DNA from 3 places in the Paenibacillus sp. MT124 genome. Region 3 is predicted to be linked to each of the others. Evidence: riboswitches for the same ligand, from Rfam matches in the RefSeq annotation. Region 3 holds a riboswitch; each other region holds the start of a gene.
The links. Region 3 has a riboswitch for cobalamin ahead of cobJ (precorrin-3B C(17)-methyltransferase). Riboswitches for the same ligand answer to the same signal wherever they lie in the genome.

Region 1 (10,354 bases), 1.9 Mb from region 3:
GATTGGTGAAGCTGCAAATGAAGCCGTCAACGGTAACCGTCTCGCACAGGATGCCGTGCAGCAAATGGAACGTGTCGGCCAGACGGCAAACGAGTCACTGCGTTACGTGGAGACGATGAATGAGCGTTCCATAGCGATTGGCACGATTGTTACCTCCATTTTTGAAATTACGAAGCAGATCAACATGTTATCCCTTAATGCTTCCATTGAAGCAGCACGTGCCGGAGAGCATGGCCGGGGATTCGCTGTCGTAGCAGGTGAAGTCCGCAAGCTGGCGGAACAGTCCAAAACAGCCACGGAAGAAATCGCCGATTATCTCGGAACCATTCGCGAGGATGCGGAACGTTCGGTGAGTGCCATGAACCGGGTTACTCAGGAAATCGGGTCTGGAACCCATGTCGTTCAACAAGCGGGAACGGCCTTCCAGCAGCTGAACGAACTGATCCAGAACGTCAACCTGACCATCCAGACCGTCTCTGCTTCCACAGAGGAAGTCTCAGCAGGCGCAGAGGAAGTTAGTGCATCCGTTGAAGAGACGGCACAGATTACATCCAGATCACGCGAGAGCATGCAGCAGATTGCTTCAACCGCCGAGCATCAGCTCAGTGAGATGGATTCCCACTCGGGTACGGTTCGTCATCTGCATGAACAGGCCATGGAACTGCAGTCTGCGATGAAAAAATTCAAAATTAACTAAAATAACAATCCAGGTATAACATTAAACCATCATTCCCTTACGTGAACCACAATTAAACCACAGACAAGCAAATACCCCCATATGTAACAGCAGCCCGTTTCCGGGTACTGCCAATACACATGGGGGTGGTTTTTTATGAATAGGTTATAAATTGCTGATCATCCATCAGCTTGCTATTCAATCCTTAACAGTTGAAGCGGGATCTCGGTACTGGATTCCCATAATTTCGTATACACGTTTCATGTCCAGGGCTGAGCGCAGAGATTCCGCTACCCGGTCGAACTCCATCTCCTTGCGTTCATGAGCACTATAGGTTTCCTGAAGCGGAGCGAGTCCTTTCCCTTGGCGAAGGCCATTAAGCCAGGAGCGGCGGAACTGGTCACTTTCAAACAAACCATGCAAGTACGTTCCCCATACTTTTCCATCCGGGCTCCCCCAGCCTTCCTGAAAAGGCTGACCACCTGGATGAGCAATCTCAAACAGCGCACTCACTTGCTTCGCATCATGGCACTCGGTCACGCCCATATGAATCTCGTACCCATTCACCGGCATGGAATCCACTGAATCTTGATCCCCGTATAGACGAATCGGATGCCGCTGCTGCACATGCCCCGAAGCTCTCACCGTCTGTTTATGTTCCAGAAAAGTGGTCGACAGCGGCAGCCATCCCAGACCCCGTGCCTCCTGAATCTGGTTCGCTTCCACTGCAAACGGATCTTTCAAATGCTGGCCCAGCATCTGATAACCACCGCATATGCCCACAAGCTGGACATGATCACGTTCGGTCTGACTCGCGATAGCTTGCTCGAGACCCGACTCCCTCAGGAATGCCAGATCACCAATCGTATCCTTCGTACCGGGGAGCAAAATGGCGTCCGGCTGTCCCAGTTCTTCCGGGGAAGTCACATACCGCACATTGACATCCGGTTCGCGGGACAGCGAGTCAAAGTCCGTAAAGTTGGAAATCCGCGGATAACGAATCACGGCAAGATCCAGCTCCTGTTTCCCTGATTTGCCATGACGCATGGAGTCCAGCACCACGGAATCCTCGGCTTCAATCTGAATATCTCTTATGTAAGGCAGTACGCCCAATACCGGAATGCCTGTCCGCTCTTCGAGCCAGTCGAGTCCGGGCTGCAGCAGGGACAGATCCCCCCGGAATTTGTTAATGATAAATCCTTTTACACGCTGGACCTCATGCGGCTCCAACAGCTCAAGTGTGCCTACAATGGAAGCAAACACGCCTCCGCGATCAATGTCCGAGATCAAAATGACTGGCGAATCCGCCCAGCCTGCCAGATTCATATTGACAATGTCCCGGTCCTTCAAATTAATCTCGGCCGGACTGCCTGCGCCTTCCATCAATACAATATCATAGGTTTCGCGCAGCCGATTCAGCGCATCCATGACTGTCTGCTTCGCTTCCGGCAGGAAATGCTGACGATAGTCCGAAGCACTCATCTGGGCAAAAGGTACACCGTGCACCACGATCTGCGAGTGCATATCCCGCACGGGCTTGATCAATATCGGGTTCATATCCGTTGTTGCTTCAATACCGCATGCTTCTGCCTGTGCTCCCTGGGCTCTGCCAATCTCCTTGCCATCTTCGGTTACATAGGAGTTGAGCGCCATATTCTGTGATTTAAACGGGGCCGGTCTGAAGCCATCCTGCTTGAATATCCGGCATAATGCCGTAGTAATAACACTCTTCCCCACATCCGATGCCGTACCTTGCAGCATCAATACCGCTGCTTGTCCTACAGGCGTATCCTGCACGTTCCAATCACCTCAGCTCTTTCGCGTTATGCTCCACATTGCTCATTTCCGTTCGTTCCCTATAACAAAAATAATCCCTGCAGCAAACTTAACACCGTCAGCAGAGCGGCTTCCAGCAGCTCATTCATCGCACCATATGTATCTCCAGTAAGTCCGCCCAGCCTCTCGCTGATGCGTCCGGCAACGAACTTGCCGATGAGATACGCCGCCGGCGGTACCAAAATGGCAGCTGCAATAGGATATAGCCACCAAGGTAATGTCCCAAGGCCCCTGTCCATCGCCAGCATTTCTACCATACTGCTGCCTGGCTGAAAGATCCACACCGCGGCAAGTGTAATGACAGCCGCCAGGATGGTCAGTCCAACCGCAGCGCTCCGTGCCCGCGGGACTTCTTTTCGTTCACCAAGGCCCTTGAACAGAACTGCAAGTCCATCGTCCCCCCTGGCATTCGGCCAAGCCGAAATGGCATATACCATGAACCAGCGGCTCCAGATCATGGGCAGAATCAGCAGTGCTCCATACAGCCAGTTCCCACGTGCGATAAAATCAGCAATTAAGGCTGCTTTCATCATGAGCAGCAGCACACAGGCAATCACGCCCATGGCTCCAACGCGGCTGTCTTTCATAATCTCCAGCATTCGCTCACGGGTACGATAGCTGAGCAGGCCATCTGCTGTGTCCATCCAGCCATCGAGATGGAGTCCCCCCGTAAGCCATACCCATAGGGTCAGGGTCAATACAGCCGCAGGGAACGATGGCAGCAGTGCACCTGTAAGCGCGCCACCAATCCAGACACTTAAGCCAATGGCCGCACCGACCAGCGGATAATACACTACGCTTTCCCGCAGCAGTGGCGGAACGAAGTCAATCTGCATTTTCACCGGAAAACGGGACAAAAATTGAAAAGCGGCCGCAGCCGCATGTTTTTGATCCAGTCTGTTTACATTCTCCGCATCCAGAGCAGGGCCATGGTTAACCTGATTCGTATTGACGCCACCGCTATTATTCTCATGATTTTGCTGGCTGCCGTTACCGTCATGGCTCATAAGCGATACTCCTTGCTCTTCAGCTCCATTGCAATCCCTACCGTTACCAGGAAAACCTCGCGGCTAATGGCAGCAACTCGCTGATTCAATATGCCCGCCAGATCCCGATATCTTCTGCCAAGCGCATACTCCGGTACAATGCCGTCCCCCACTTCATTCGTAACCAGGACAAGCAGCCCGGGATAGGACTTGATGGCGGTTACCAGCGCATTCATATGATCCAGAACAACCTGCTCAGGCTCTTGCTCATGGGTAAGCAGGACGTTGGTCAACCAGAGCGTCAGGCAATCCACCAAAATGGTCGGAGCTGACGATCCTGTATACGATTCTCCCATTCTTGTAATGAGTTCTGGCAGTGCCAAGGGTTCCTCCACGGTATGCCACAGGTACCCAACTTCATCCCGCTGATTCTGATGCAGACGTATCCGTTCACGCATCTCATCATCATACGCCTGTGCGGTTGCGACATACCAGGCCTCGGAGGAGCGCTGCATGCAGAGACGCTCGGCGAAGGAGCTTTTGCCGCTCCTTGCCCCGCCCGTTACAAGTACGCTCATGGAGATACCTCTCCCCGAACTGTCGAAGCAGCTGTCGATGAGTCATCCGCGCGCCCATTCTCATTCGAGCCTCCCGATACACCAGCACTTGCAAATGTGGCCATCTCATTCAGAATACGGCAAGCCGCATCGATCAAATGAAGGCTGAGCACACCACCTGTTCCCTCACCCAGCCGCATGTCCAGATCCAGCATCGGTTTGAGGCCAAGTTCGCGCAGAAGCGCAGCATGTCCACTTTCATGCGAGGTATGGGAAGCAATCATATATTCCACACTGACCGGAGCAAGCTGTCTCGCAATCAGTGCTGCTGCAGTGGAGATAAACCCATCCACCACCACAGGGCAGCCATGAGCTGCCGCTGCAAGGATGACACCTGTCAGTCCGGCAATTTCCAATCCGCCCACTTTGCCAAGCACATCCAGGGCATCGTCTGCATCCGGTGCATTCACACTAAGCGCCCGGCTGACTACAGCAGCTTTACGCTGTAAACCTGCGTCATCCATCCCTGTTCCCCGACCAACCGCAGATGCGGGTGCCGTTCCGGTTAAAGCACACATGACTGCGGCACTCGCTGTAGTATTTCCGATACCCATTTCACCGGTGACAAATAATTGAGTTCCCTTGGCGACTTCAGCAGCCACAACCTCGGCTCCGGCAAGAATCGCCTGGATCGCTTCATCACGGCTCATGGCTGGACCCTGCGCCATGTTGGCTGTACCTTTGCGTACTTTGCGGGAGACCAGGTCCGGGTGTTCCAGATCGGCATTCACGCCAATGTCCACACAGATGACATCTGCCCCTGCATGGCGCGCTAGAACGTTGACGGCCGCTCCTCCTGCCAGAAAATTATGAACCATCTGCGGCGTTACCTCTGCCGGGAACGCACTGATGCCTTCGGCAACGACGCCGTGATCGGCAGCCATAACAATGACGGCCCTGCGATCCAGACAAGGCCGAGCCTCGCCGGTTATCCCCGCAAGTCGAATAACCAGCTGTTCCAGTTTGCCCAGACTGCCGGGCGGTTTCGTTAATGAATCCACATGTGCCGAGGCTTCTGCCGCCACTTCTTCATTAGGACCCACGATCCGATCGATTAACTGTTCCAACGTCTGTTCATTATTCATACCGCCAGCACTTCCTTCATCAAAATATAGGGTTGCCCCGCTTTTCATTCACTCGTGTTCTCGCCGCAGCAACAATTGCGGCAATCCAGTATCGGGATGATTGACCATTGCCGGGCTCACCCGGAATATATCCCGAATGTTCTCTTCCGTCATCAGCGAATGTGGTGTTCCACTGCTTACGCACATGCCCTCACGCAGAGCGAGAATCTGATCGCAGAATTGCGCAGCGAGGTTCAGATCGTGCAGCACAGCGACAATGGTAATCTTGTTTTTTTGCCGCCAGGAAGATAATAGCTCCATGAATTGCAATTGATATCGGATATCAAGAAATGTGGTTGGCTCATCCAGCAATAATAATTTGGGCTCCTGGGCCATGACTTTGGCGAGCGCAACCCGCTGCCTCTGCCCTCCACTGAGTGCATCGAGCGGCCTGTCGGCCATTTCGGTTAGACCCAATTCTTCCAGTACCCGGTCCACCACGGCTGCTCCATCCGCCGATTCCCTGCCTAACCAATTCTGATAAGGATAACGTCCCATCTCCACCACATCTCGGACGGGATAAGAGATGGCAGGCAGGCCATCTTGCTGCAGCACCGCAATCATGCGGGACAGATCTTTGCGAGTGTATGAGGTAATCTCCCGCCCTGCAATCCGAATGCTGCCTGCGCCAGGCTGTTCGGTTCCTGCAATGAGCTGGAGCAGCGTTGATTTCCCGCTTCCGTTTGGACCAACGACACCCCACCATTCGCCTTCTGTGACACGCCAGTCCACGTTATGCAGTGCCCGGTGCTCTCCATACATTTTGCCTGCTCCAGCAACTTCAATCAGTGGATCCTTTGGGGTAACGCTTGTACCCATGTTTGTACTCATGCTTGTACTCATGGCATCACCCCTTTTCGCAGCTTTTTATTCCGATGCAGCAGATACGCGAAGAAAGGAGCTCCGACAAAGGCCGTCACCACACCAAGCGGAATTTCGGTCGGTGCCAGCAGGGAGCGTGCAATCGTATCGGCCCATACCATGAAGATGGCTCCGCCAATCGCGGACAAGGGAACCAGCAAACGATAGTCAGGCCCAACAATCAGCCGAAGAATATGCGGGATAACAAGACCTACGAATCCAATGACACCCGAAACCGAAACAGCCCCGGCGGTAAGCAGTGTTCCTACGGCAAGGACGGATAGCTTCAACCCATCCACCTGGACACCGATATGTGCAGCCTGCCGTTCCCCAAGTGCAAGAACATTCAAGGAACGGGCACGGCTCCAGAGGAAAATCAGACCCAGTATAAAATACGGGAAAAGGATGGCCGTATACGACCACCCACGCAGAGCCAGACTTCCCATCGTCCAGTATATAATTTCGTTAATCGTCTGTTTCGACATGGTCGACAGGAAGGAGACCACCGCTCCCAGAAAACTTTGCATCACCACACCAGCCAGAATCAGGCTGTGCGTAGGTATTTTTCGCCCTTCACGAGCCAGGGCGAGTACAAACCATAATGTAAGCACGCCCGTCAGAAACGCAACGAGCGGCAAGGTCCAGATTCCGATCAGTGCATACTGCAATCCGAAGAAAATCAGAAAAGCAGCGCCCACCGATGCGCCAGACGATACGCCAAGCGTAAACGGATCTGCCAGCGGGTTACGAAGAACCCCCTGGAAGCCCGCTCCGGCGATAGCCAGCGATGCACCCACGAGTACAGCAAGCAGTACCCGCGGGAACCTGACCTTCCATATAATTTGCTCGGCTGCCGTACTCCAGTCGGGCGTGATCCAGTCTCCGATCCATGGCATGTGATGAAGCAGAATGCCTGCAATGTCACGGACAGGCAGAGCCACTGAACCGATGCCCGTACAGATCAGCACAGTCAGCACAAGCAGCAGAATTCCAGCTGTTCCGTACACTGCCAGCTTTTTACTCATTGGAACAGGTCAGGATAGATCGCTTTGGCAACAGCTTTCAAACCTTCCGTTACACGTGGGCCCGGACGGCTCAGCAGATTGGCATCCAGGCCAATGACTGCATCGTCTTTCACCGCCGTGATTTGATCCCAGCCGCTGCGCTCTTTGATGATCTGATCCAATGTTTTGGAGTTCTCATCAATAACATCATTGGCGTACAGAATGACATCCGGATTGGAAGCGATAATGTTCTCTTCGTTAATTTCATTCCAGCCCACGAGGTCGGAAGCAACATTGATCCCACCGGCTACCGTGATCAGTTCATCCATGAATTCGCCTTTACCCACAGTCCAGCCCGGGGAGAATTCAACATATACCTTTTTCTGATCTTCCGACTTCACAGCCTTGACCGCTTCGGTTACGTCAGCCACGTCCTGTTTCATCTTCGTGATGAGCTCCTGTGCCTGCTCCTGATGATCCGTGATTTTGCCGAACGTTTCGATGTTGTTCATGACATCGTCTATCGATTTCGGATCTGTTTTGAAAATGGTGATACCCAGCTCGCGCAGCTTGGTCACAGCCTCTTCGCTCATGGAGATGCCTGTAAATACGATGTCTGCTTCAGCTGCGATAATTGACTCTTCATTTGGCTTCGACACACCGCCCATTTTCGGTTTGCTCGTTGCAGCTTCCGGATAATCGTCATAGTCGGATACACCTACGATCTGCTCGTCCAGTCCAAGCGCGAACAATGACTCGGTTTCTGCCGGAGACACGGATACGATTTTGGCTGGCGCTTTCTCAAACGTGAAGGTTTCACCCGTTGCATCCGTTACCGTAAGTGGATATTGTGTTTTGAGATCCGTCTGCTCCTGGCCTTGGGATTGCTCCTGTGCCGGCTGCTGCGTAGCTGTACCTGTTCCCTCGTTCGTTGTTGCATTTCCACATCCAGCCAAAGCCAGTGTGAGCATCGCTGCTGTCAGCAGGGACGCCATGCCTTTCCAATTCTTGATGTTCATTCTGTTCATTCTCCCCTTCTCTATTTGTACTATTTCTTGCAACATGCTCAAACTCCTACTCCCCATACTTTGGTGTTCCTATATAAGGTTTGAACTGCAGCGTTTACACGTTAACGGAGAGTGCAGAACCGATCTGAAGAAACGAAGTGTTCGCATTTATCACCGGATTTCCCCTTTTGATAAGGGGATCAAAGAAATCTGGGGATAACAGCGATCGGAAGATGGTACTGCAATCGTAGTGGTCTAGTGTAAAGCTTACAGGTTCATCCTATATGAACAAAAAAATCCCCGATCCTTACGTCAGGATCAGGGATGACGTCTCGCATATGGCGATCTGCACATCTACAGCGTACCCGCTGTTCATGCACATAGAATTGCCCGAAACGCTGTCCTTTCCTCGAAGGAACACCGGTTTGTACGTCCAGGGCAGGTAACCTGACTTACAGGACTGTTCGTCCTGATTTACAGTGGCGGGACCGTGCCGGATTCACACCGGCTTCCCTATTTCACCCATTGTGCCGTTCATCGTTTGCATTAACTCGATGAGCTCTTCTTGCTCGCACAAGGGACCCGTGGTCGCTGATATTGTAACCATTCAAGTGAGCATGTACCATCCATCAGCGCTTAAGCGCATAACGAGATATGTATTCATGCTGAAGTCACACTTCTGTTGTGATTATAGGTTATATTGCACATCCTTACAACCCGATTCACGGAAAAGATACCCTGCTTGAAACCCAGCTATTTCCCCTTTTTTCAAGCCGAACCTTAATTGCTTGCCCCGGAATGACCTGCGTATCCCAGAATCCCAGTTCTGGTATGAGGCGTGACATGGCATACCGAATGACACCGCCATGGGTAATTACGGCAACCGCAGGAACATGATTTTCTTCGGAATGTTCCCCTGGCGAAACGGACACAAGGCACTCCTCCACGAAGGAGTCGATCCTCGCAGCAAATGCCTGCCAAGGCTCACCGCCCGGTGGCGTCACATCCTGCGGTGCATCAATCCAATCCCGGTAGAGCGGATTGTCCTTGAGCTCATCGTAAGTCATCCCTTCCCATTGCCCAAAATCAATCTCACGCAGACGCCGATCAAGCTGTGCTTCTCCTGCTTGTACCGGAGCGATTTGTTCCACGGTCTGCTGGCAGCGCAGCAGATCACTGCAATACAGTGCATCCCATGTGATCCCGCGAATGGACTGGCGAAGCGGCGCCAGTTCCCGCTCTGCATCCGGCAGGAGACCGATATCCGTATGTCCGAGGTATCTCTTTTCCACATTCCAAGAAGTTGTCCCATGACGGATAAACATGATCTCCCGCATTTCAGTTCCACGCTTCCCGGATTCTACTTCCATAACAGTGCACCTCCTGCTGTCCAGATGCCGAACGTTACCAACCAGCATAACAGCACAAAAGCTCCCGCCGACCAGAACATCAAACGCGTGGTCCGCACGATATCCTCTGCTTCCATCAGTCGTGTCTGATCACCCATATAAGCTCGAAAAGAAGCCACGCCGTGGTAGACGTTATGCCCGCCAAGCCTGATACCCAGCGCTCCCGCAACGGCAGACTCCGGGAATCCGCTGTTCGGGCTTGGGTGCAATCTGGCATCCCGACGAACCATGCGTGCAGCGCCTTTTGCATTTAATCTCATGAACCATGCACCTGTAATGAGCAGCCAGGCAGTAAGCCGCGCCGGAATCCAGTTCGCCCAATCATCCAGACGAGCAGAGGCCCAGCCAAGATGCAAATACTTTTCATTTTTATAACCAATCATGGAATCCAGCGTATTGACGGCCCGATAGGCCATCGCAAGCGGGGCACCGCCAATCAGGGCATAGAACAGCGGTGAAACGATGGCATCCACGATGTTCTCCGCCACAGTCTCCACGGTTCCCCTCACCACTTCCGGTTCATCCAGATGCGCTGTATCCCGCCCCACGATCATACCAAGGGAACGTCTTGCCGCTGGCCAATCCCTTTCTCTCAGATGACGATACACTTCCATGCCTGCATCCTTCAGTCCTTTGGAAGCAATGGTGGTGGCAATCAGTACCACTTCAGCGATAACGGCAACCACCGGGTGAACAAGTCCAAGGATGTATAACACTCCCCAAGTAAGCACCAATGAACCACCCGCAATGACGATCGGAAATAGCAGCCCTGCCCGTTTCAGCCCCTGATCGCTGCTCACTCGTTTTCGTATGGTCCGCTCCAGTGCAGAAATT
Region 2 (10,354 bases), 710 kb from region 3:
AAGGCAATGAGTGACGAAGTCAAGGATCAGCTGAAGGCCCTGGAACAGTTAACCGTCAGGCTGGGTGGTGAATTTCATATTCATCACAGTGAGAAACTGAGGGAAGTATCAAGTATTTTGGCAAGCAAGGCAGCACAGGAAAAAGCAACACAGCTGGTGGTTGGTCAAGCGAAGAGGCTCTGGTGGCTAAATGGCTATCGTGGTGCCGGATCGGTGGTCAATCGGCTGGTACGGCTGTCCAGATATATGGATGTATTAATAGTTGCAGATTACGATTATGATCCAAGCGGGATGTGAACAGTACAGTGCCTGAACGAAACACAGAAGAGAAGGGGAATCCTCCTTTGCACCGGGTTTCCCAATATGTATGGGTAACCATTGGCATTACCTTGTTAACCCCACTGCTTCATGTCATCGGCATGAGTAGTGATCTGGTTAACGTCTCGCTCATTTACCTGTTTCCCATTTTGGTGAGCGCCGTTTACTGGGGATTGGGCCCTGCAATCTACGCAGCGAGTCTTAGCGTAATCATGTTTGACTTCTTTTTTGTACCTCCGAATCTCAGTTTTACCGTTGCAGATTTGCGATATATTTTTTCTTTTGTTGTGTATTTGGCAGTAGCCGTATTAACCGCCACGCTTTCCAGTCGCTTGCGTCAGCAGCTGGAGATGGTTAGGCAGCGTGAGGCTACAACCAATTCATTGTATGCGCTCAGCCGCCAGATGACGGCTGTTACAGATCTGGATACACTGGTCCATCATATTGCGAAGCAAGTATCACACACACTGGGTACCCAGGCTGCCGTATATCTGCCTGATGCTCATGATGAGCTGAAAGTAACAGCATCTGCCGATGACCTGGGAACCGCAGTCTGGGGTGGAGAGGAATCAGAGATTGCGATTGCCAAATGGGTGTACAGGAAAGGCGAAACTGCGGGGAAAGGTTCTACCAGTCTACGGGAATCCTCCGGTCTATACGTTCCCTTGCGTACGGAAGATCAGATACATGGCGTGCTTGCCGTTCGTATGAAGGCCAGTGATATTCAGGAGCAGCGGGAACAGCTGCAATTGCTGGAGGCCTGTGGAGGGCTGGCAGCCAGTGCGATCGCTCGCGTCAAACTGGCAGAGGAAGCAAGGGTGGCACAGATGACTGCCGAATCAGAGCGCATTCGCACGGCTTTGCTGGACTCTGTGTCCCACGAACTGCGAACGCCCTTAACGACGATCATTGGATCCGCTACAGGATTGATCGAGAATGACGCCATCTTTACCCCGGAAGACCGGAAGGAGCTGACGGGCAATATTCGGGATGGTGCCATGCGCATGAACCGATTGGTGAGCAATTTACTGGGCATGGTGAAGCTGGAGAGCGGTATGCTGCAGCTGCGCAGGAAATGGTGTGACGTCGGGGACATGATCAGCGTGGTGTTAACGCAAGTAAGGGAATTCAGCAAGCATCGGAGCATTCGTGTGGATTTGCCGGATCAACCGTTATTTATATGTGGAGATGAAGTGCTGCTGGAACAGGTGCTGATCAATGTGGTCAGCAATGCCATTAAATATTCTCCTGACTATAGCGAGATTGTCCTCACTGTTACGAGGGATGAGAGAAACGACACGTTGACCATTGTGGTAGTGGACACTGGCGTAGGTATTCCCGATGCCGACATGGAGCGGATTTTTGAAAAGTTTTACCGGTCGGAATCCTCTCGTCATGTGACGGGCACAGGACTGGGACTGGCTATATGCAAAGGGATTGTTGAAGTTCACGGAGGAACGATTGAAGCAGATCACAATCCGGGAGGCGGAACAAGAATGAGCATCTGTTTGCCCATGGAAGCGCCGGAAGCATTATTTCCCTATAGAGGACAAGGAGAGGTTGAGTAACATGACGGCATCGCAAGGGGCACGCATATTGGTTGTAGATGATGAACCACAGATTCGCAAACTGCTGAAGGTGACCCTGCAGGCTCATCAATTCGAGATTCATGAATGTGGAGATGGCGACGAGGCTGTCATACAGGCGAGCATCGTTCATCCGGATCTGATCATACTCGATCTGGGTCTGCCGGGGATGTCCGGGATGGACGTGCTGCATCGCGTTCGCGAATGGACACAGGTGCCCATTATTGTACTGACGGCTAAGGAGCGCGAGGAAGACAAGATTGCTGCGCTTGACGGTGGGGCCGATGATTATGTAACGAAGCCGTTTGGCATGGGTGAACTGGTTGCCCGGATTCGGGTTGCACTTCGGCATGTGGCGAAGACAACCGATGAACCAGTGCTGCGTTTTGGGTCTCTCACTGTAGATCTGGCACAAAGGCAGGTGGAGCTGGACGGTTTGCCGATCAAATTAACACCCACAGAGTACGATATGCTCAAGGTTCTGGCCTCTAACGCCGGAAAGATCATTACCCAGCGCCAGCTGCTGCAACAGGTATGGGGCGGGCATCATCACGAATCTGATAGTCATTATCTGAGGGTTTACGTGGGTCATCTGCGCAAAAAATTAAAGGAAGACCCTACGCGGCCGCGATTCATCCAGACCGAGCCAGGAATTGGCTATCGCTTTTTGCTTCAGGATTAGTTTGGAAATGTAATAAGAATCCCATAAAAAAGCGCCGGAGCCTCCTGAATTTACAGAGGTCTTCGGCGCTTTTCTAATCATCAATGAAATAAAAATGATCTTTTGCTTTAGGATGTATACCTTGGCAGCCAATCCCCATGAGCCTCAATCAGTTCATCGCACATGGCAACGATGTCATCAATGGACAGCTCGGCAGCAGTGTGCGGATCCAGCATGGCGGCATGATAGATATGTTCCTTTTTGCCCGTCATGGCCGCTTCAATCGTCAGCAGCTGGGTGTTGATGTTGGTACGGTTCAGTGCCGCCAGCTGTGGGGGCAGGTCGCCAATGTAAGTTGGGCTGATTCCGGATCCGTCCACCAGACATGGCACCTCGACACAGGCCTCACGAGGCAGGTTGGTAATCAGGCCGGTATTCATTACATTACCGCCGATTTTGTATGGACGGTCCGTTTCCATCGCTTCCATAATGTGCGAAGCGTATTCACGACTGCGGGTATGTTCAATATTTTCGCTGGCAAACAGCTTCTCGCGCATTTCCTTCCATCCTTCAATCTGGTTCACGCAGCGGCGTGGATACTCATCCAGCGGTATGTTGAAGCGTTCGATCAATTCCGGATAATTCCGTTTGATAAAGTATGGATGATACTCGGCATTATGCTCGGAAGACTCCGTTACGTAGTATCCAAAACGATTCATCAGCTCGAAACGCACCATATCATGATGCTGCTCCTTCTGTTTCTCCCTCGCCAGACGTTTAATCTCCGGATACAGATCCTGGCCATCTCTCGTTACTTCCAGCAGCCAGGCCATATGGTTGATTCCTGCCACTTTTGCAACTACGCCTGTCTGATCCATTCCCAGTGCTTCAAACAGGTGAGGCACACATACCTGCACGCTGTGGCACAGACCTACCGTTTTGATTCCTCCATGCACGTTCATGACATTGGTGAGTACGGCCATCGGGTTGGTGTAATTCAGGAACCAGGCGTCAGGACACACTTCCTGCATGTCCCGGGCAAAGTCGAGCATGACCGGAATGGTACGCAAATTACGGAAAATACCGCCAATGCCGAGGGTGTCGGCAATCGTCTGACGCAGTCCGTATTTCTTCGGTATTTCGAAGTCCGTAATTGTACATGGATCATATCCACCCACTTGAATGGCGTTAATGACATATTTGGCACCGCGCAGCGCTTCTTTGCGGTCGGTATATTTTTTTACAGAACAACGGCTTCCGAGAGAACGACCCATACTGGTCAGCAGTCGCTCCGAATCATTCAGCCGCTCGGCATCAATATCAAACAAGGCCAATTCAAAATCCTGCAGTGCTTCAGTCATCATGACGTCACCTAATACATTTTTGACAAAAACGGTGCTGCCTGCACCGAGAAACGTAATTTTGTTCATCTCAAGTCCAGCCTCCCTGAATAATGGTGTACCCCAACTATAGGCCGATCCGGCTTATATAACTATGGTTCAACCTCTCCCATACATGGCATAATCCCATTTTTGGTCCCGCTTTCAGCTGATATTTCCCAGGTTCACCTGTTATAATTTAAAATGAAAAAATAGATGCGGAGGAAGGGAAGGGGTGGGAGGATGACACCGATTGAGTTTAATGTGATGCCCATGGACTGGACACAGATGGAGCTGGTGCTGTTGTTTTTCGGCTGGCAAGCCTGCGATCCTTCTCATTATTGGGGTCCAGGGGTGCGAGATTCCTATGTGGTTCATTACATTCATGAGGGATGGGGAACGGTGCATATGGAGGATAAGGAATACCGGCTGACCCAGGGTCAGGGCTTCGTCATTCTCCCGGATACCATTATCCATTATGAGGCCGATGCGAAGGAGCCATGGACGTACTCTTGGTTCGGGTTTAAGGGCGTCCATGCCAAGACATTTATGCAGAGGGCAAAACTGAGTTCGGCACATCCTGTATTTGATGCCAGAGATCCGAAGGTCATGGATGGTTTGTATGCAGACATGACTCAGGCCTCATCACGCAATGGCGGAGATGTTTTTAGCCAGAGTCTGTTATACCGTTTAATTGCCGAACTGATATCCTCCTCCCCCGATGAGGACAAGCCGCAGAGGCCCCTTTCCACCAAGGATGAATACATCAGACAAGCCGTCCAGTTTATGGAGAACAGGTACAGCCAGAAGACGTCCATCCTTGATATTGCGCAGTCCGTTCGCTTGGATCGTACGTATCTGTCCGGTCTTTTTAAGGAGAAGTACGGGAAGTCGCTTCAGGCATTCTTTCTTGAATACCGGATGAATCGTGCGGCAGAACTGCTGCAGAGCTCGACGCTTTCAGTCAGCGAGGTTGCCCACTCCGTGGGATATACCGATCCGCTTTTATTTTCCAAGATGTTCAAGCGAGTGACAGGAGTATCCCCCAAAGAATCAAGACAACGAGGTTAGCCTGCAGAGCTGTTTCAAATTTGAATAAATGCTTTGATCATTATCTGTGAGCCAGCTATACTGGTACAGAATGCATTTCAATTGAATATGTGGAACTGGGTGCTTTACCTTCGGGTAGAAGCTTAATAGGGAAGACCGGTGTGATGCCGGCGCGGTCCCGCCACTGTAACAGAGGAGTTATGCAGCGTTATGCCACTGGTTTAGACCGGGAAGGTGCTGCAATGACGAGGATTCTGGAGCCAGGAGACCTGCCTAGTTTAACAACACAGTAGTACCTACGGGAGATAGGAAGGTGTTTAGAGAGCATGATTTTTTCTGAAAATCTGTTTATTTAAGACGTCCTTATCCGGTACTAGCGGAGAGAGACGTCTTTTTTGATATGCATGGACAAGTCACGTGCGGGATTGGAGATTGGGGAGAGGATGTCAGACATGTGAGTAGATATATTGTGAAAAGATTCATTCAACTGGCAGCCGTGTTATTCGGCATTTCGTTTCTGACGTTTCTGCTGACCTATCTGTCTCCGGGGGACCCGGCAAGGCTTATGCTCATGTCTACAGGGGTCACACCGTCGGACGAATTGGTACAGCAGGTGCGTGTCCAGCTGGGACTGGATCAGCCATTTTGGATACGCTACGGAACCTGGCTGGGACAGGTGCTTACCGGAGATTTCGGAACGTCCTATAAATACGACAGGCCTGTGCTCGACATTCTGCTGTCCAGGCTTCCAGCCACGCTTCGGCTAACAGGAAGTGCCCTGCTGCTGGTCATTCTGATTGCGTTTCCACTGGGGATTTTGTCGGCTGTCTACAGAAACAACGTGCTGGATTACGTCATTCGCCTGTTTTCGTTTGCAGGGCTGTCCATGCCCAGCTTCTGGCTCGGGATGCTGCTTATGTTGGTATTTGGAGTTCAACTCAAGCTGCTGCCTGTCATGGGAAGTTCGGGCTGGAACAGCCTGATATTGCCGGCATGCACACTGGCGTTACCTCTGATTGCCCAATATATCAGGCAGATCCGTACGGTGATTCTGGAAGAGATGTCCCAGAACTATGTAACGGGGGCCAGAGCCAGAGGCGTGAAGGAGAGAGTCATTATGATGCAGCATATTTTACCCAATATATTATTGCCCATCGTTACGCTCATGGGCATGTCTACAGGCGCCCTGCTCGGCGGGGCAGCCATTGTGGAAAGTTTGTTCGTATGGCCGGGTGTAGGGCAGATGGCGGTGGATGCCATCTTTACAAGGGACTATCCCCTGATTCAGGGCTACGTCATCTGGATGGCAACCATCTATGTATTGCTGAATCTGATGGTTGATCTCTGGACACATCTGCATGACCCGCGGATTCGACTGGACGTGGATGTCTAGGATGAGAGAATTTAAGCTTATTTTGACACAGCATCGCTGGTTCACGTTTCTATGTTCACTGACCCTCCTCTGGGTCATTCTCGTCATGATTGCGCCGCTGCTCGCACCGCATGATCCACTGGCAACGAATTTTGCCAAGGTACTGCAGCCAGCCAGTTCGGAATATCCGCTTGGAACCGATCAGCTTGGACGCTGCGTGTTATCCCGTATCCTTTACGGGGCCAGGACGTCGCTTCTGCTTACCTTTATGATGATCGGAATTGTGTTTGTTCTTGGTGTAGCCATTGGTGTTATCGCAGGTTTTGCCCGTGGTCTGACGGATACAGTGCTGATGCGGTTATCCGATACGCTGATGGCCTTTCCAGGATTAATCTTCGCTATCGCAGTAGTGGGGATGCTGGGGCCAGGCCTATTTAATACGGTAATTGCCCTGGCTGTTGTTTGGTGGGCGAAGTATGCACGACTGGCAAGAAGTCTGGTGATCTCGCTTCAGCAAAGGGAGTATGTCGCTGCGGCAGCCTTCAGCGGCGCACGGAAGATTCAGATCATCACCAGAACCATCCTGCCCAACATGCTGTCTCCTCTCATCGTCATGGCGATGATGGATGTGGGCGGCATGATGTTATCCATCTCAGGCCTGTCCTTTTTGGGGCTGGGTGCCCAACCTCCTGAACCGGAGTGGGGGGCGATGCTGAATGAAGGCAGACGATATTTGCAGACAGCTCCGTGGCTGTTAATTTATCCGGGACTTGCGATTTTTTGCACGGTGATCATTTTTAATTTGCTGGGCGACAGTCTGAGGGATGTGCTGGATCCCAAGAAAAAGGCAGCTTAACAGGAGGAACGGGAATGAATTCGAGATATGGAAAAACGCTAACGCTTACCGTACTGTCATTATTGGTTTTATGTATTATCACGGCATGTGGCCAAACCACAACAAGCACCTCCACCTCATCATCATCTGGCGAAAAGGCGGTAGAGGCTGATAAAGGCAGTGCAGGTCAACCGACTCATCTGAATGTAGCGCTATTCTGGCTTGGAAGTAATCTGGATCCGGCAGAGGAGTGGAACGGCTGGACCCTTACACGGGCAGCAATAGGAGAGACCCTGATTCAGTTTGACGAAAATATGAAATTGGTACCGAAAATTGCGGATCGCTGGGATCGTATTGATGATACGACATGGCATTTTCATATCCGGGACGGCGTAACGTTCCATAATGGAAATAAGGTCACAGCAGATGCGGTGAAGAAGTCCATTGAACGTTCCATGGAGCTGAATGAGAGAGGACAGTCGACCTTGCCGGTAGCTTCCATGACTGCCGAAGGTCAGGATCTGACCATTAAAACAACTGAGCCTTATGCATCCCTTCTTGGCAATATTGCTGAACCCCTGTTTGTAATCGTGGATACGAGTGCGGATACGTCCAAATTCAAGAGTGAGCCTATCGCTACAGGGCCGTTTATGGTCACAGGCTATACCCCGGATCAGGAGATTCAGGTGAAAAAGTATGACGGATACTGGGACGGGGCAGCGGATGTGGATACCATTACATTCAAATATATCAAGGATGACAGCACGCGTGCCCTTGCACTGCAATCGGGTGAGATTGATGTAGCCAGCAACGTGGGACGAAGCAGCCTGGCATTATTCCAGGATCAGAGTCAATATACGATTGATGAAATCCCGAGCCTGCGTACGCAGTTTGTATGGTTTAATACGCAGAATCCGCTGCTGAGTGAACCGGACGTACGGCGTGCAATCTCGTACGGCATAGACCGCGAGATGTATGCAAACACACTGGTGGGCGGTCAGGCGGCCAAAGGACCGTTTACCTCGGCTCTGCCTTTTGGCTATGATCAGGTCAAGGGGTATGACTATGAACCGGAGACAGCCAAGAAGCTGTTGGATAAGGCTGGTTACATGGATGCGGATGGGGACGGTATTCGGGAAAAAGACGGACAAAAGCTAACGCTTCAATTGATTCTCAATTCGGCTTATGAATCGGACTCCATTGTGGCTGCTGCAATGCAGTCCCAGCTCAAGGAAATTGGAGTTAATCTGGAAATGACCTCTTACGAGGATCTGACTGATCACCAAAAAAGCGGGAACTACGATTTGGCGCTGACCAGCATTAATACAGGGATTACCGGAGATCCCCAGTATATTCTCGACTTTTATTTCAAAACGGGAGCAGAGTGGAACGTAGGTGGATACAGCAATCCGAAGCTGGATGCGGTGATTCAGCAGCTGCATTCCGAATTCGATGTGGAAAAAAGATATGAACTGGCTGCAGAAGCCCAGCAGATGATTCTAGATGATGCGGCATACATGTTTATTACCTATACTCCAATTAACATTGTAAGCAAGAGCAACGTTCAGGGTGCGACGATGTATCCGATCGACTTTTATCTCCTGGATCGTAATATTCAGGTTGGGCAATAATGAGCAACTTGCTGGGTGTAGATCGGCTTTCTGTAGCATATAAGAGCGGTTCACCTGCACTGCAGAATGTATCGTTCACAATGAATGCCGGGGAGATTATCGGAATCGTGGGCGAGAGCGGAAGTGGTAAATCGACGTTGCTTCGAGCTTTGCTCGGCATGCTTCCAGACGGTGGGCAGTATGCCGGGGGAGACATTTTTTTTCAGGGGAAATCGATATTTAGTTTTTCGCAGAAGGAATGGGGCCGCATACGCGGCAAGCGGATGGCGATGGTTTTTCAGGATAGCGGTTCTTATCTGAATCCCATCCGTACAATAGGAAGTCAGTATATCGAGGCAATCCGTACACACGTTGAACTATCGAAGAAAGCTGCCTATGACATGGCGGTGGACATGCTCTCACAGATGGGACTGGATGACCCCGAGCGCATGATGAGCATGTATCCCGGCCAGCTTAGCGGAGGCATGAAGCAGCGAACGGCAATTGCCATGGCGGTAACGATGGAGCCAGAACTGCTGCTTGCCGATGAACCGACCAGTGCGCTGGATGTAACCACTCAGGTTGAAGTGATCAAAGGATTGACCGACCTTCGGGCAAGTCAGGGAACAGGGATGATCATTGTGACGCACAATATTGCCGTTGCAGCCCATATGGCAGACTACATCGGTGTGATGCAGAACGGGTCATTGGTTGAGTTTGGACAAACTTCAAGTATAATTACAAGTCCACGTCGTGTGTATACCCGCGAGTTGCTAGCTGCAGTACCTGAATTGGAGGGGAACACGGATGGTAGATGAGAGGATACCCGTTCTGGAAATGAGGAATTTAAGTAAAACCTATGAATCCAGGGGCCAGGGAGCCCATTCAGCATTGCAATCGATCAATCTGAAGCTCTATCCGGGTGAATGTCTGGGAATTGTAGGTGAGAGCGGAAGTGGCAAGAGCACCTTGGCCAAATGCGTGACCCATCTGGAAAAGGCAACCTCCGGGCAGATCATCTATCGTCAGCAGGATATTACTCTGATCAGAGGAGAGGCTTTGCGGCAGCAGCGCAAGCAGATTCAGATGGTTTTTCAGGAACCTTCGGCAATTTTCAATCCCCGCATGAGGGTAGGATCGTTTATCCTTGAGCCTTTATTGAATTATAAACTGATCAAACGCAGGCAGGGGGAAAAGGAAATTCATCGTTTGCTGGAGCTGGTGGGATTGCCAGCTGCGATTGCTGACAAGTATCCACACGAAATCAGTGGTGGGGAGCAGCAGCGAGTGGTTATTGCCCGGGCGATTGGATTGCAGCCGGATGTGATTATATTTGATGAGGCTACCTCGGCACTCGATGTTTCCATTCAGCAGCAAATGTTGAATCTGTTGGTCCGATTGCGTGAAGAGACAGGGATCTCATATATCTTCATATCGCATGACCTGGCCGTGGTGCAGCAGGTTAGCGATCGCACTGCGGTTATGTACAAGGGTGAAGTCGTTGAGGTGTTAGAAAGTGCACAACTAACGCGTAAAGCCAGTC
Region 3 (10,354 bases):
TCAGCCCACTTATAAGGAAGTTTTTCCCACAACATCCGGGTCATTTTGAAGAAATCACTGTTGGCATCCGGGTCACTGCTTCCCCGTCCAAGGACAAGTACGGCTGTCTCTTCATCCGTAACAGGAGCAGGCGGAGCGGCCACTGCTGCGCCGCCTTGATGGGCGGTAACAAGAACAGGCTGAGCTTCCTGCAGGCGAGTCTGCATAATTTGAACGACTTTCTCATGTACGCCAATCGGACGCCCATATACAAATTCCACTTGCGGATAACGAATCTTGGCCCGGTCGATGGCATTCGGAATATCAATTTTGGCGTGGCCCGCAGCAAACAGAATAATCGGCACCAATACGACACGCGTTGCCCCTTTATCTACACAAGCCGTAACGCCTTCAGCAATGCTTGGTCTTGTTAATTCCAGAAAACAGGTCTCTACCACGGTATTCTCCGGCGCTTTCTCCGCTACCGCTCGTGCAAACTCCATTAACTCCCGGTTTCCCTCTGGATCACGGCTGCCGTGTCCAACCAGCAAAATGGCATTCATCATGGCTTCTTCCTCCCCCGCCTGATCCATAGACCAGGCATCTCAATTTTAGGTTGTGCTTACTTGGTAAACGAGCCTTTCACGCTGGGTAACCTGGTTACCCAATCATTTCGATCTATATAAAAGTGCAAAGGGATTTTTTTCGGTATAACTACAAACGCGGTTAAAAAATATCAGATGGTAACAACACTCGCGTGATCCCTAGTCGCCGCATACCGGGTTTACTTCCACGGTCACAGGCGCATCGACGTGACGGAAGCCTTGGATTATTCCAACGCGTTTGAAAAATTTATGGAATCTCTCATTCGGGTGTCCCTTTTCCTTGTACTCCGCTACGATACGCTCCACAATCCCGCCAATCTGATCACCTGGAATCCCTTCGGCTACCGGCTGGGCAGGGTGAGCGTTTCGTCCGAACTTCTTGCCGCCAAGGAACAGGTCGTACCCGCCCTTGCGGTAGACGATTCCGATGTCCTCCAGTACAGCACCGTAACATGCCATGCCGCAGCCATTCAGAGCCACGCTGGTCTCTTTCGGCGCACCAAGTCCACCTATAACAGCCTGCAAATGATTGGCCATCGGAACGGCATCATCCTTCTCCATATTGCAGAAGTCACAGGCCTTCACCTTGATAACGTCACCGATGGGCACCACGATGAAATTCGCTGCACGCAGTTCTTCTACCAGCTGATCCGGCTCAAAGGTCGGTACCCGCAAAATAATCTGATGCTCCGGCGTGTATTCCAGCTCGCCTTCTTCACTGGCACATTGCGCCAGCAGCGCCATCTGGGCTGCAGTAAACTTCTTGTTGCCGACGCCAGGTGACACGCCAATCTCGAACAGCGGTGCCTTGCGTCCCGGCTCGGGTGCTGTCCGCACAGCAGCTGCCCCTGCAGTCTGCGGCGTCGCGGCTGGCACGCCTGACCCAGCCGCATCCAGCCAGCGGCTAGCAGCTTCGCCAGCGAGCTTGCCGCCTGCCGCAAGCCGCGTCAGCGCCTCGGCAGCCAGTTCGGCCGCACCGGCACGCGGCACCGCCAAGGCAGCACGAGGTGCGCATTCCACCGCTTCAGGAGGCTCGGCTGCAAGCACTGCGGTGCTGCCGCCTGCTGGCTGAGCAGCAGGCAAGCCAGCGCCCCGCTCCCCTTGCGGTCCCATGCCCGTACTGGCGCTGGCGCCGCGCAGGGCTGGTTCCGCAGCCGGCTGCGCGGTCTGCATGTCGCGGACCGTGCCTGCTGCATCAGCTGCAGCGGCAGAACGGGCCTCCATCGCGCCGAGCGACCAAGGCTCCGCTTCCGTGCGGAGCCGCTCATGCGGTCTGAGCGGCTGTTCCGCGGTATTCAGTGTGTATTTCCGCTGATATCCGCGCGGTGTGACCATGAGTCCTTCGTACATCATGGTCGAGGAGTTACCAATGATCACGGTCGTTAGCATGCCGATATCATGATTCAACATGTCTTCCAGCGTGGTCATCACAACATCTTGACGTTCACGGTAGGCACTTTTTACAAGCCCCACCGGTGTCTGGGGACTACGGTAACGCAGCAGCATCTCCTGCGTCTCCACGATCTGGCGTGTCCGGCGTCCACTGCGAGGGTTGTACAGAGCAATGACAAAATCAGCTGATGCTGCTGCTTCAACTCGTCGAATAATCGTCTCCCATGGCGTAAGGTGGTCACTCAGACTGATCGTACATGCATCATGCATCACGGGTGCACCCAGCAAGGAAGCACAGGATTGAATGGCAGATACACCCGGGATAACCTCAACGCCAACGCCGGTTCCCGGCTTCCAGCCTTGCTCCATCAGCACCTCATACACCAGTCCGGCCATGCCATATACACCTGCATCGCCACTGGAGATTACTGCAACGATTTTGCCCATCTCGGCCTGTCTGACCGCTTCCTGTGCCCGGCTTACCTCTTCGGTCATGCCTGTCCGTACAATCTCCTGTCCGTCCAGGAGTGGACGAATCAGATCAACGTAAGTGTTATAACCAATGATGACCTCACTCTCCCGTAGTGCCTCCAATGCCCGTGTGGTGATATGCTCCATCGCTCCTGGGCCAAATCCGATAATCAGCAGCTTTCCTTGACTCTGCATTGCTTCTCCTCCTCCATCTCCCTGTTCACCCTTAGCACGTCAATCACATCTATATCATCGCTTCTTCAGCCGTGGTCTGTATTTGAGCTCTTGATTATGGAGTTGCTCTGTGCAGCTCAACCTTCTTATCCGGGCTATTCCAAAACGTGAAAAAGGACGGCTTGACCGACCTTCTTCTTCGCGGCATGTTCGATTAAATCCAGTTCCGGATGGACTGTAAAAAATAAAAAAATCCCATCCTTATAACGGATGGGATACGCATGTACGTACACTCAAGAAGACAGTCCACGGCCCTATTGAGGATAGACCTGTGGCTGCATGGCCGCAAAGGGCCTGCCAGGCGAACCGGTTGTTCGCCCGTTTCCTGATTCTTCGTACACCACTCCTTTCCGCGAAGGGTTCGGTGACACATGCAAGGTAGGTCTCCTGGCTCTGGATCATCAGCTTCCTTTTCTGTCTTCCCCGGATCTACGAGTGACTTGGATGAAAAGGGCTTCCCCATTACAGTGGCGGGACCGCTCGGGATTTGCACCCGATTCCCTGTTACCTCTTGCTCGACGCAAGAGCACCTTGCTTGTTTTCATGAATGATATTGCTTTCATCATAACACCGCTCAGGAAAAAATGTCCATGCTTATGATGTTTGTCCACGATTCTATTTTCAGACAAAACAGAAAAAAGTTCTGATCCAGAACAGATCAGAACTTGAATGATGTATCCATCTGCGAAACCCTCATAACGATCTTACCGGATCCATTAACAGACCTGCATCCTGATCTGCTTATCAGGATTGATCTGCGTGTGCTGCAGCAATATATCGTCCCAGCTCAACGATGAGTGCTCCCATCTTTTCTTCCTCCGGAACAACTCGTGCTTCAATCCCCTCTTCACGCATGGCGTTTGCAGTCACTTTACCTACAGATGCAGGAATCACACCGTCCCGGAAAGCCTGCTGCATCTGTTCCAGCTTACCTTGGGAAGCTGCGTATGCTGCCAGAAACCGTACCTGGGGGCCGCTGGTGAATGCTACAGCATCAACTTCATGCTGCACGATTTCATTCAAAAGCTGTTCCAGTTCGGCCTCTTCCGGTGGTACATGACGATAAGGCAGAACCTGTCTTACTTCAGCACCCTGTTCTTCCAGCCAGTTGACCAGCTTCGGCGCAGTTTCTCCATGAAGCTGGAGCATGACTTTTTTGCCGGCAAGATCATGTAGCGCGAATTCTCGGATTAGCCCGTCCGTACTGCCGTCATCATCCCGGACCAGCGGTGCAAGCTTACGCTTGCGAAGTGAGTTCACCGTTTTGTATCCTCTGGCTGCAATGGAAGCTTCCGACAAGACATCCAGCAGTTGACCAGCTATGTCCATATCCTCTGCCATTTCAAATATGGCATCCAGTCCCATGCCTGTAGTTAATACCGCCCAGTCGGGCGGATCAGAGATCAAGGAGACGAGACCATTGCGTATATTCCGATCATCCAGGAATACCGTTCCCTGTGCTGGCCGCACGAGTGGAATACCACCCATTTTCTCAACTAACAACGCCATTTCCTTGGATTTACGCGGTCCCGTCAGTGCTACACGTATACCTGCCAAATGTTGAGCCATTCATGTTTCCCCCCAGTTCGTTCGTCCGAACGTCATTCGTTTGACTACAGTATACAGGGTAGTTTCATGGAGGGAAACCTTGTTTCATATCATTTGGCGTGTTCTTCTATAACGATTTTTTATGATTGGCATCAGGAAGGCTGAAGCTCGCCCCCCTGCATTTCATCCTTTCCTGTTTCACCCTCCTGGTCGGCATCGCGTCTTTTCTTCTCCTGTTCATACTGTTTGTTGGTTGTATCCCGATGCTTTTCTTCTCGGTGTGAGGATCCCTTTTCCTTTCTTCGTGGACGAAGAAACACAAAGAACACGAGGGGGAACACTATCTCAAAAACAATGGCAATCCATGTCCATTCCCGCGTGAAGCGGAACAGCTGAATCGCATTCTTAAAGAACCAAAATGCACATACGAATCCTACGAGCGCCACCGGACCCGTCATGAGCTTCCCGGATACCTTGGGAATCATCCGCTTCAGCCCCCAGCAGATAAAATACAGGTCAAATGCAATCTTTGTAATCATTGCTGGCATGGTAACTGCTGCTAGAGCCAGATCAAATCGGTCCAAAAAATCACTAACCTGCAGTTGTCTGGCAAGCTCATAAGATGGATATACCAACCGGGATGCGATAGGCACACCTATGGATGTAATGGTTTCAACCATAATTAGCATCATCAGCAAGGCACCAATCGTTATCCCCCATGTCACGGATCTGAAACGAAAGTCGCTTCCCTTGATAACAAAAGGTAATGCGATCATTTCTCCGAAGAAGGAAAAGATGTACCAGCTTCCTTTTCCCACACCTGCTGCATCAATATCGAAGTACGGCATCAGATTTTCCAGGTTAACTTGCTGAATCAACATGAACGGAACGACCACCGAGTTTAACAGGAACAGAGTAATGTAAAGCTCTGACATCCCAATTAAGGATCCAAGTCCTCCCCTTACGATAAACACAGCCATGACTAGAAGAGACAACACGATGATGGAAATGGGTGTCGTCTCAAGCAAGGTTATACTTACGTAATCCCCAATCAGCCGAATGTCACGGGCAAATATCAAAAGAAAAAACATGATATACATTAAGCCCGCCACCCGACCCAAAAAAGGAAATCTTTCGACCAAAGACTCAAACAGATCCTGATCGGGAAACCGGCTCTGGACACGATTTAACATCCACATGGATGCAAGCATGATCAGAAACACAGGGATATAGGATAGATAAGCATGCTGTTCGGCATAGAAAATGGCCTGTGCATGGGGTTGAATCAGTGTACCTGTTACACTCAGAAGTAAGATTAGCAGCGTTAGCTGCCGGCCAGTCACTCCCTGATTCATCAAATACCTCCTTTCCAACTGTTCGACCGAAATGACGATATGCAACAAAGATCTATGGGAGCGGCAAGTACTGTTGGATCCAATGGGTAAGCCAAACCGTAATAAAGAAGGTTTTGCTCAAGTGGGTGACATAGAACCAAATCCCGATGCTGACAGCAATCACTCCATAGGATAACCAACGATTAATCGCTGCTGCCTGCTTCAGGTGCTTAAAGTCCATGATAATGACAGCAATGACCATGGACAGGTAGGTAAACATCAATGGCTTAATCATGGACAATTTCCTCCTCGGTCAATCCAATCGGTTTATTGGTAATGCCGACATTCTCAATAATGATATGGGGCTCTACCACGATCTCCATATTCGGATATATGTCATACCAACGATCCTTAAGCTTGTCCCATTCTCTCGGCATCTGCTGATGTATGGAACGGCCCAATCCCAGAATATCCGCATTATACTTGTGCTGAAGCAGCCTTACGCCTTCCTCAATATCTTCTTTCACTTTTTTGTGGACGGCTTCGTTCAACGTCAGAATTTCCTGTTCTCGGAGATCACCGTAATTGGACTCGTTATCTACCAAGACTCCCTTGGCGTACAACTGAATGGTTACGCTCACCTTGCCATTACGGATATGTGGACGAAATGAAGAATTGTTTTCATTCAGCTTAAGGAAGAGACTTCCTTCCCCCTCAGGTGCTTTAATGAGCACTTCTGGCGTATTAGCTTCACCCATGGCCAAAATGAGAGCATCCGCAGGTGCCTTTTCAATCATCCCCACCAGCTTGTCTTTTTTGAAAATAGCTAAACCGTCCAGCTTGATGTTGGTTTTGACATCCTTCCAGTCCTTCGGTACGTTTTCCGCAAGCGAAGCAATGGGCAGAAAGGGATCGATCCCGTCAGCAAGGATAGAATCGATAAAGAGTTTGAGAGAGCGCGGATTACGCATGTTCAGGAAGCACAATTCGCGTACCATTTCGGAAGGGAATTTCTCAATGGGTGCATCTGCGTCGAGAACCTTAAACGCTTCACCCTTGGTGACCACCGGCATAGCAGAAAGGCGATTTAGCGGGTACCTTGTCAATAGGTCCAGCATGGGAGCAACGCCTTCCCTCGCCAAATCCTCTCCAATCAGCAACGTGCGACGATGTGCATAATAGAGCCTCCGAGAGAGAGCCTTTTGCCCTTCAAGCGAGGTGCCGCGAAACGTTTTGGCTGTGGTGGACAGCATGAACCACGATTTATCCCCACTTGTACCTCCACCGCCTCCCTCGCTTCCAGAGGCACCCGATTGACCAGGAAGTGCAATTTGCAGACTTGTCCTGTAATCCTTTTTTTCCTTGTCAATGGCGATACCGATTACAAAGGCAATATCGTTAATTTCCTCACGATCCCAACAGCCTGATAGCAGAAGGGTACACAGGAACAGCAGCACCACTGTGCGATACTTATGCAAGAGATGCATGAGCTTACCACCCCTCCTCAGCTTCTGGGGAACCATTGATCTTGGCATTCATGCGCTTCTGATCCCGATGAACTGTGGAAGGACGATTAATCATTCTCCACCATGGTGTACGAATTACAATATCCTTGGTATCCGTTCTGTGATATGGACTCAGCCCCGACAGATAAGGAACCCCGAAGGAAGTCATCTGCGTCAAATGGACCGAGATCAATACCAGTCCGATGACAATGCCGTACAGTCCGAGCGCTCCAGCGAGGAGCATGATCGGAAACCGCAGCAAACGAACCGTGATAGCAAAGTTAAAGCGCGGGATGGTAAACGATGCAATACCTGTCATGGATACAATGATAACCATGGGTGCCGATACAATCCCGGCCTGAACCGCGGCCTGCCCGATTACGAGTGCACCCAGGATGCTGACAGCCTGGCCCACCGTCTTCGGTAACCTGACCCCCGCTTCGCGCAAGGCTTCAAATGAGAGTTCCATAATAAGAGCTTCCACCAGTGCCGGAAACGGAATGGCTTCCCTCGCTCCGGCAATGCTCAGGATCAGCGTTGTCGGAAGCATATCCTGATGAAAAGTCGTGATGGCGATATAAAGCGCTGGCAGAAACAAGGCAATTGCCACAAACAGAAACCGGATCCATCGCACCAGATTCGTGATAAAAAACCGCTCATAATAATCCTCACTTGCCTGCAGCATCTGCCACATGGTGACCGGTCCAATCAGGGCAAACGGGCTGCCATCCACCAGAATAGCAAACCTGCCTTCCAGCAAATTACCAACCGTCGTATCCGGGCGTTCGGTATAATGCATCTGTGGAAATGGGGAATAGGGATGGTCCTCGATCAATTCCTCGATATATCCCGTTTCCAGAACGCCATCAATTTTGATCTTGTTCAGGCGTTTTTTGACATCCTTGATCAACTTGGGATCCGCAATGTCATCCAGATAGGTTAGCACGACATTGGTTTTAGTCTCTGTCCCGATAGTCATGCTCAGCATCTTGAGCGAGGAAGTTTTCAACTTGAATCGAATGAGCGCCGTGTTTACACGCAAAGTCTCCGTAAAGCCTTCACGGGGACCCCGAATAACAGATTCCGTTTGAGGTTCCTCTACTCCCCGACGGATGCCGCCCTTGACATTAAAAAGCCAGGCTTCCCGGCTTCCATTAATCAGCAGCAGGGCAGAGGATTCCAGAACTCCATCGGCTGCTTCAGCCCAGGAGTCCACCTTTTTCACCTGTGTCAGCGCAATGCGTGTATCATCAATCGGTACATCGGGTTCATCGGTACGCTGCTCGATCAGCCCCCGAATGAGCGGACGGAGCATATGGTCCTGAATGTCCGCCGAATTCACAATCCCTTCGATATACACCAGAAGTCCCTGAACTTCAGTGGATATCATGACATTGCGGAATACCACATCCGAACTGTCCGAGAAAATGTCTTTAAGGGCGAGCATATGGCTCTCATGTGTCAATCCGATGGGCTGCTTCAATATGGGCGGAGATGGCAGCCCCAAGGGAATATGTTTTTTTTCGGCTGCGTTTGAGGCAGCTTCTTTTCCTGTTGTCCTGTCGGCCATGTCCGTCCCTCCGCTCTTTTTTTATACAAGGTAGCTTGTGCCAAATGAACGGGAATTATGTGGACGATTTACAAAAATTCATGTCATCCTTCCGTCTTCAGGAAAACAAAAAAGATCCCTGCATTCGCAGAGATCCTTCTTCCCAATTCCAATATGTTGCTGTTATATACTTCAGTTATTCGACGCTTGTGTCCACTTCCTTGATCATTTCCTGAATGGATTCCAGGCCGCCACCGGACAAGTACCAGTAGTTCGGGTCAAGGTACACAATGTGTCCTTCTTTGTACGCTGTTGTATTCTTAACCAGATCATTCTCGATGACCTGTTTAGCTGGAGCTGCTTCCCCACTACCTGCAACCACTGCACTGCGGTCTACCACAAACAGGTAATCCGGATTCGTCTCCATCACATATTCAAAGGAAACGCTCTGTCCATGAGTTGACACTTCAATATTGGCATCTGCTGGTTTAAAACCAAATACGTCATGAATGACTCCAAATCGAGAGCCTGCACCATATGCGCTCAGTTTGCCTTCGTTGGTCAGCACGATCAGTGCGTTTTTGCCTGCAGCCGTTACTTTGTCTTTCAATGCTTTAGCAGAAGCTTCGATGGTAGTCAACGCTTGCTCCGCTTCAGCTTCCTTGCCAAAAATCTCACCAAGTGTCTTCACGTTTTCCGTCAGGGAATTCATGTAATCCTCGGTGTCTACCGCCATATAAATGGTCGGTGCAATCTTGCTCAACTCTTCATATGAATCAGACAAACGTCCCGAGATAATAATCAGGTCAGGACTCATCGCATTTACTTTCTCAAAGTCGGCTTCTTTCAAACTACCCACGTTGGTGTACTTGGCGTCTTTATACTTTTCCAAATATGGAGGAACGCCTTCTTGAGGAACACCGGCAACTTCTATGCCCAACTGATCCAGGGTGTCCAGTACGCCATAATCAAACACAACCACGTTTTGCGGATTTTTCTTCACTTTGGTTTCGCCAAGTTGATGTTTGATAACCATCTCCTCATTGGACTGTGCTGCCCCCGCATTGGCCTCTGAACCTGTACCTGTGCTTGCACCCGCATTCTCCGCTGTTTTATTACCTCCGCATGCTGCCAGCACCACAGACAATACAACGAGCAGCGTAAACAACCAACCCTTTTTCATAAATAGACACCTCTCACTCTCTATATTGGTTTTACTTTCTTACGAAAAGTACACACAAATCTTACGTCCATCGATCACCTGCACCGGAATATGCATGTCATATACCTGCTGTAATACTTCCGTATCAATGATGTCCTCCGTTTTACCTTCCTGAACGACCCGGCCCTCCTTGAGTGCAACAATATAATCGGAGTAGCAGGATGCAAAATTGATGTCATGAATGACAATGACTATCGTTTTGCCAAGCTCGTCCACCATTTTGCGCAGCACTTTCATAATCTGCACCGAATGTTTCATGTCCAGGTTGTTCAGCGGTTCATCCAGCAGGATATATTCGGTGTTCTGCGCAATAACCATGGCGATGTACGCCCGCTGCCGCTGTCCACCGCTGAGCTCGTCCAAATACCGTTTTCGGTACGGACCAAGATCCATATAATCAATGGCTTCCTGTACCCACTGGCGGTCTTCCGGCGTAAGCCGTCCTTGTGAGTAAGGGAAACGCCCGAACGCCACCAGATCCTCCACTGTCAGCCTGATATTGATATGATTGGATT

Region 1: it holds a riboswitch for cobalamin, as region 3 does, so the genes downstream of both, AC3RCI_RS06820 (ABC transporter substrate-binding protein) here and cobJ (precorrin-3B C(17)-methyltransferase) in region 3, are expected to answer to the same signal.
Region 2: it holds a riboswitch for cobalamin, as region 3 does, so the genes downstream of both, nikB (nickel ABC transporter permease) here and cobJ (precorrin-3B C(17)-methyltransferase) in region 3, are expected to answer to the same signal.

Annotation. Positions count from the first base shown of each region.
Region 1 is NZ_CM179500.1:1,477,207-1,487,560, reverse strand. It holds gene AC3RCI_RS06855 (methyl-accepting chemotaxis protein) at 1-697, shown strand, start outside; gene AC3RCI_RS06850 (cobyric acid synthase) at 875-2,437, opposite strand; gene cobS (adenosylcobinamide-GDP ribazoletransferase) at 2,533-3,519, opposite strand; gene cobU (bifunctional adenosylcobinamide kinase/adenosylcobinamide-phosphate guanylyltransferase) at 3,516-4,076, opposite strand; gene cobT (nicotinate-nucleotide--dimethylbenzimidazole phosphoribosyltransferase) at 4,073-5,200, opposite strand; gene AC3RCI_RS06830 (ABC transporter ATP-binding protein) at 5,249-6,082, opposite strand; gene AC3RCI_RS06825 (FecCD family ABC transporter permease) at 6,079-7,125, opposite strand; gene AC3RCI_RS06820 (ABC transporter substrate-binding protein) at 7,122-8,123, opposite strand; cobalamin riboswitch at 8,533-8,661, opposite strand; gene AC3RCI_RS06815 (histidine phosphatase family protein) at 8,834-9,481, opposite strand; gene cbiB (adenosylcobinamide-phosphate synthase CbiB) at 9,472-10,354, opposite strand, start outside.
Region 2 is NZ_CM179500.1:262,633-272,986, forward strand. It holds gene AC3RCI_RS01225 (histidine kinase) at 1-297, shown strand, start outside; gene AC3RCI_RS01230 (ATP-binding protein) at 306-1,886, shown strand; gene AC3RCI_RS01235 (response regulator) at 1,888-2,586, shown strand; gene AC3RCI_RS01240 (alpha-glucosidase/alpha-galactosidase) at 2,694-3,995, opposite strand; gene AC3RCI_RS01245 (AraC family ligand binding domain-containing protein) at 4,188-5,015, shown strand; cobalamin riboswitch at 5,096-5,285, shown strand; gene nikB (nickel ABC transporter permease) at 5,449-6,387, shown strand; gene nikC (nickel transporter permease) at 6,389-7,222, shown strand; gene AC3RCI_RS01260 (ABC transporter substrate-binding protein) at 7,237-8,832, shown strand; gene AC3RCI_RS01265 (ABC transporter ATP-binding protein) at 8,832-9,629, shown strand; gene AC3RCI_RS01270 (ABC transporter ATP-binding protein) at 9,619-10,354, shown strand, end outside.
Region 3 is NZ_CM179500.1:6,043,568-6,053,921, forward strand. It holds gene AC3RCI_RS27325 (sirohydrochlorin chelatase) at 1-542, opposite strand, end outside; gene cobJ (precorrin-3B C(17)-methyltransferase) at 744-2,642, opposite strand; cobalamin riboswitch at 3,042-3,230, opposite strand; gene AC3RCI_RS27335 (uroporphyrinogen-III synthase) at 3,426-4,250, opposite strand; gene AC3RCI_RS27340 (GerAB/ArcD/ProY family transporter) at 4,382-5,584, opposite strand; gene AC3RCI_RS27345 (hypothetical protein) at 5,637-5,858, opposite strand; gene AC3RCI_RS27350 (Ger(x)C family spore germination protein) at 5,851-7,050, opposite strand; gene AC3RCI_RS27355 (spore germination protein) at 7,055-8,638, opposite strand; gene AC3RCI_RS27360 (siderophore ABC transporter substrate-binding protein) at 8,814-9,800, opposite strand; gene AC3RCI_RS27365 (iron ABC transporter ATP-binding protein) at 9,840-10,354, opposite strand, start outside.